Linked DNA regions of Variovorax sp. PBL-E5. The protein of the gene in region 2 interacts with the protein of the main gene of each other region in a pairwise test. Links are inferred from orthologs where the notes say so. Each region holds a gene or a part of one and is shown on either strand. Other genes may lie near its edges.

Region 1 (2,977 bases), 3.5 Mb from region 2 along the record:
CCTCCCTCGGCAGCATGCTGCCGCTGGTGCTGATGTTCGTGGTGCTCTACTTCGTGATGATCCGCCCGCAGATGAAGCGCCAGAAGGAAGCCCGCGCGATGATCGAGGCGCTGGCCAAGGGCGACGAAGTCGCGACCTCCGGCGGCCTGCTCGGCAAGATCACCCAGATGGGCGAGCAGTACCTCACCATCGAGATCTCCAAGGGCGTCGAAGTGCAAGTCCAGCGCAGCGCCGTGGTCCAAGTCCTCCCCAAGGGCGCGATCAAGTAATGCCCCCCAGCCTCGTTCACTTCGTGTGCTCGGGCACCCCCCTGCGGGGGGCAACACCGGCGGCCCGGCGAAGCCGGTTCCGCGGTGTTTCACCAACGGGCCTGGCTTCGCCGGCCGAAATCAATGACCAGTGATCTTTTATCCGAGCGGCCGTGCGCGGCGCGCCGCGTTCGTGGGCTGCCGTGGAACCGGCTCTGCCGGGCCACAGGCAGCGCCCCCGGTAGGGGGGTGGCGGCTACACGAAGTGAGCAAGCCTGGGGGGGAGCCAAGTGAACCGTTATCCGGTGTGGAAGTACACGGTCATCGTGATCGTGCTGCTCGTGGGGCTGATCTATGCCCTGCCCAATTTCTTCGGCGAGGCGCCCGCTGTGCAGGTGCTGGCGGCCAAGTCGACCGTCAAGGTCGATGCCGCGATGGAGGATCGCGTCCGGGAAGCATTGAAGACGGCCGACCTGGCGCCCGACCTGCTGACGCGCGATGCAACCACGCTGCGCGCGCGCTTCACGAACACCGACGATCAGTTGAAGGCGCGCGACGTGCTGCAGCACGCGCTGGTGCCGGATGCGAGCGACCCGGGCTACGTGGTGGCGCTCAACCTGGTGTCGCGCTCGCCGACCTGGCTCACGGCGCTGCATGCCTACCCGATGTACCTCGGCCTCGATCTGCGCGGCGGCGTGGACTTCCTGCTGCAGGTCGACATGAAGGGCGCCATCGACAAGAAGGCCGAATCCTTCGCGAGTGATATCCGCACCGGCCTGCGTGACAAGGGCGTGCGCGGCAGCGCGGTCAACCGCAACGGCCAGGTCATCGAACTGAGCTTCCGCGACGCCGCCGGCCGCGACGCGGCGAAGGGCCTGATCCAGGATCAGCTGCCCGACCTCACGACGATCGAGAGCCAGGACGGCACCGACTGGAAGCTCACGGCCTCGATCAAGCCCGAGGCGGCGCGTCGCCTGCAGGACGCGGCGCTGAAGCAGAACATCACGACGCTGCACAACCGCATCAACGAGCTCGGCGTGGCCGAGCCGGTGATCCAGCAGCAGGGGCTGGACCGCATCGTGGTGCAGCTGCCCGGCGTGCAGGACACCGCCAAGGCCAAGGACATCCTCGGGCGCACGGCCACGCTCGAGATGCGCATGGTCGACGAAAGCACCGAGGGCCGCGCGGCCGAGCTGGGCACCGGGCCGGTGCCTTTCGGCTCGGAGAAATTCCTCGAGCGCAATGGCCGTCCCGTGATCGTCAAGAAGCAGGTGCTGGTGACCGGCGAGAACCTCACCGACGCGCAGCCCGGCTTCGATTCGCAGACGCAGCAGCCCAAGGTCGATCTCACGATGGACGCCAAGGGCGGCCGCATCATGCGCGACGTGAGCCGCGAGAACTACCACAAGCGCATGGCGATCCTGATCTTCGAGAAGGGCAAGGGCGAAGTGCTGACCGCGCCGTCGATCAACGGCGAGCTGGGCAACCGCTTCCAGATCTCGGGTGCGATGACCGTGGTCGAGGCCAACGACCTCGCGCTGCTGCTGCGCGCCGGCTCGCTGGCGGCGCCGATGGAAATCATCCAGGAGCGCACGATCGGCCCCAGCCTGGGTGCCGACAACATCAAGAAGGGCTTCGACAGCGTGATGTACGGCTTCGCCGGGATCATGGTGTTCATGTGCCTCTACTACGCGCTGTTCGGCGTCTTCTCGTCGATCGCACTGGCGGTCAACCTGCTGCTGCTGGTGGCGGTGCTGTCGATGCTGCAGGCCACGCTCACGCTGCCCGGCATCGCGGCCATGGCGCTGGCGATCGGCGTGGCCATCGACTCCAATGTGCTGATCAACGAGCGCGTGCGCGAGGAGCTGCGCAACGGCGCCTCGCCGCAGGCGGCCATCCATGCGGGCTACGACCGCGCCTGGGGCACCATCCTCGACTCCAACGTGACCACGCTGATCGCGGGCATCGCGCTGCTGGCATTCGGCTCCGGCCCTGTGCGCGGCTTTGCGGTGGTGCACTGCATCGGCATCGTCACGTCGATGTTCTCCGCCGTGTTCTTCTCGCGCGGCCTGGTCAATTTCTGGTACGGCAGCAAGAAGAAGCTCAAGACGGTGTCGATCGGCACCGTCTGGCGGCCGGACGCCAAGGCCGTGGCCGAAGCGAAATAAGGGAACAGCAAGATGGAGTTCTTCCGCATCCACCGGACCATTCCGTTCATGCGCCACGCGCTGGTGCTGAACGCCGTGTCCTTCATTACCTTCGCGTTCGCGGTCTTCTTCCTGCTCCATCGCGGGCTCCACCTCTCGGTCGAGTTCACCGGCGGCACGGTGATGGAGGTCGCCTACCAGCAGTCCGCCGACACCGGCAAGGTGCGCGAGACCATCTCGAAGCTCGGCTACGCGGACGTGCAGGTGCAGAACTTCGGCACCTCGCGCGACGTGCAGATCCGCCTGCCGGTGCAGAAGGGGCAGACCTCGGCGCAGCAAAGCGCCCAGGTGATCGACGCGCTGAAGGCGGTCGATCCGTCGGCGACGCTGCGCGGCAACGAGTTCGTCGGCCCGCAGGTCGGCGAGGAGCTCACCACCAACGGGCTCAAGGCGCTCGGCATGGTGGTGGCGGGCATCATGATCTACCTGGCCTTCCGCTTCGAATGGAAGTTCGCGCTCGCCACCGTGCTGGCCAACCTGCACGACGTGGTGATCATCCTGGGCTTCTTCGCCTTCTTCCAG
Region 2 (3,053 bases):
TTTCTGCCGCACCTTCTTCGAGAGCGACGATCTGGTGCTGCGCTTCCGCCCGAGCTTCTTCCCCTTCACCGAGCCGAGCGCCGAGATCGACATCCAGTTCCAGAGCGGACCGCTGGCCCATCGCTGGCTCGAAGTCGCAGGTTCGGGGCAGGTGCACCCGAACGTGGTGCGCAACATGGGCCTGGATCCCGAGCGCTACATCGGCTTTGCCTTCGGCATGGGCCCCGACCGGCTCACGATGCTGCGCTACGGCGTGAACGACCTGCGCCTCTTCTTCGATGGCGACCTGCGCTTCCTGAGCCAGTTCCAGTAAACAGAGAGCGAGAACGACGAGATGCAATTCCCCGAGTCCTGGTTGCGCGAGTTCTGCAACCCGCCGCTCAGCAGTGCCGAACTGGCCGAGACGCTCACCATGGGCGGCCTCGAGGTCGAGGAGCGCCGGCCGGCGGCGCCGCCTTTCACGCAGGTCGTGGTCGGCGAGATCAAGGAAGCCGTCCAGCATCCCAACGCCGATCGGCTGCGTGTGTGCCAGGTCGATGCAGGGCAGGGCGCCTTGCTGAACATCGTGTGCGGCGCGCCCAACGCGCGCGCCGGCATCAAGGTGCCGGTGGCACTGGTCGGCGCCGAGCTGCCGCCGGGCGACGACGGCAAGCCTTTCATGATCCGGCTCGGCAAGCTGCGCGGCGTCGAAAGCCAGGGCATGCTGTGCTCGGCGCGCGAACTCAAGCTCAGCGAAGACCACGGCGGTCTGCTTGAGATGTCGATCGATGCGCCCATCGGCGCCAGCGTGCGCGAGGTGCTGAAGCTCGACGACGCTTTGCTCACGCTCAAGCTCACGCCCAATCTCGCGCATGGCCTGAGCGTCTACGGCATCGCACGCGAGCTCGCCGCATTGACGGGCGCGCCGCTCCAGATGCCGGCCATTGCGCCGGTCGCGCCCACGCTGGACGACCGCTTGCCGGTCAAGGTCGATGCGCCCGAGCTGTGCGGCCGCTTTTCCGGACGCATCGTCCGCGGCGTCGACACCCAGGCCGCCACGCCGGCCTGGATGGTCGAGCGCCTCGCGCGCTGCGGCCAGCGCAGCGTCACGGCGCTGGTCGACATCTCGAACTACGTGATGTTCGAGTACGGCCAGCCGACGCACATCTTCGACCTCGACAAGATCCACGGCGGCCTCACGGTGCGCTGGGGCAAGGCCGGCGAGCAGCTCAAGCTGCTCAATGGCAACATCGTCACGGTCGACCCCCAGGTCGGCGTGATTGCCGACGAGCGCGAAGTCGAATCGCTGGCCGGCATCATGGGCGGCGACGCCACGGCGGTGTCCGACGACACCCGCAACATCTATGTCGAAGCAGCGTTCTGGTGGCCCGAGGCCATCCAGGGACGCTCGCGCCGTTTCAATTTCTCGACCGATGCGGGACACCGCTTCGAGCGCGGCGTCGATCCGAGCCGCACCGTGGCGATCATCGAGCGCATCACGCAGCTGATCGTCGAGATCTGCGGCGGCAAGTCGGGTCCGGTCGACGACCAGATCCTGCGCTTGCCCGAATCGAAGCCCGTCACGCTGCGCGTCGCGCGCGCCGCGCGCGTGATCGGCATGCCGCTCGACCAGGCCCGATGCAGCGCCGCGCTGCGCCGTCTCGGCCTGCCCGTCGAAGAGGGCGATGGCACGCTGATCGTGACGCCGGCGCCCCATCGCTTCGACCTGCGGATCGAAGAAGACCTGATCGAAGAGGTGGCCCGCCTCATCGGCTACAACAATCTGCCGACCACGCCGCCGCTGGCACCCATCACCGCGCGCGTGCGCCCGGAGGCCGAGCGCAGCCGCTTCGCCGTGAGCCGCCGCGTCGCCGCACTCGGCTATCAGGAGACGATCAACTTCAGCTTCGTCGAAGCGCACTGGGAGCACGATCTCGCCGGCAATGCCGATCCGATCAAGTTGCTGAATCCGATCGCCAGCCAGATGAGCGTGATGCGCTCGTCGCTGATCGGCTCGCTGCTGCAGGTGCTCAAGTTCAACCTGGACCGCAAGGCGCCGCGCGTGCGCGTGTTCGAGGTGGGCCGCGTGTTCCTGCGCGACGATGCGGTTGCCACGACCGACAGTACCGTCAAGGGCATCCATCAGCCGATGCGCATCGCCGGGTTGGCCTGGGGCGGCGCCGAAGACGCGCGTTGGGAGGGCAAGGCGCGGCGCGCCGACTTCTTCGACGTCAAGGGCGATGTCGAGGCGCTGCTCGCGCCGCTCGTTGCGCGCTTTGAGCCGACCGAACATCCTGCACTGCACCCGGGCCGCGCTGCGCGCGTGCTGCTCGAGGGCCGTGCGATCGGCGTGGTGGGCGAACTCCATCCGCGCTGGCGCCAGAAATGGGATCTTGCGCAAGCGCCCATCCTGTTCGAGCTCGAACTCGATGCCGTGATGGCCCGGCCGGTGCCGATGGCTCAGCCGGTGCCCAAACATCAGGCCGTCGACCGCGACATCGCCGTCGTCGTCGCGGAGGCGATCACGCACGACACGCTCCTCGGCGCCATCCGCGCTGCGTCGGATGCCAGCCTGTTGCGCGAGGTCGCATTGTTCGACATCTATCGGCCGCCAGCAGGACGCGACGGCACTGCCACCGGCCCGGGCAACCTGGCGCAGGGCGAAAAGAGCATGGCCGTGCGCCTCAGTTTCAACAGCGACACCGCAACGCTCACCGACGAGCAGGTCGAGGCGGCCGTGCGCACGATCGTCGATCAACTCGCTGCCCGGCTCGGTGCGCGACTGAGGGTATGAACGTCATGGAATTCACGCTCGAAGCCCTCGAAACACCGGCGCTCACCAAGGCGCATCTCGCCGATCTGCTGTTCGAGCAGATCGGGCTGAACAAGCGCGAGTCCAAGGACATGGTCGAGGCCTTCTTCGACCTGGTCGCCAACAGCCTGATCGAAGGCACCGACGTCAAGATCTCCGGCTTCGGCAATTTCCAGATCCGCGTGAAAGCGCCGCGCCCCGGCCGCAACCCGCGCACGGGCGAGGCGATTCCGATCGGCGAGCGCCGCGTCGCGACCTTTCA

What was found. Proteins that work in one complex are often made in the same cells at the same time.
Region 1: the proteins of pheT (region 2) and secD interact in binary tests that used the Escherichia coli proteins (3 or more experiments, as listed by UniProt). The link is inferred for Variovorax sp. PBL-E5 from one-to-one orthologs.

The regions. Positions count from the first base shown.
Region 1 is NZ_LR594671.1:5,392,707-5,395,683, reverse strand. It holds secD (protein translocase subunit SecD), read left to right. Parts: upstream 1-538; coding sequence 539-2,416; downstream 2,417-2,977. Other genes in the region: secF (protein translocase subunit SecF), read left to right, coding at 2,429-2,977; yajC (preprotein translocase subunit YajC), read left to right, coding at 1-269. UniProt on the Escherichia coli protein: Part of the Sec protein translocase complex. Interacts with the SecYEG preprotein conducting channel. SecDF uses the proton motive force (PMF) to complete protein translocation after the ATP-dependent function of SecA.
Region 2 is NZ_LR594671.1:1,901,067-1,904,119, forward strand. It holds pheT (phenylalanine--tRNA ligase subunit beta), read left to right. Parts: upstream 1-334; coding sequence 335-2,773; downstream 2,774-3,053. Other genes in the region: pheS (phenylalanine--tRNA ligase subunit alpha), read left to right, coding at 1-313; WDLP6_RS09340 (integration host factor subunit alpha), read left to right, coding at 2,770-3,053.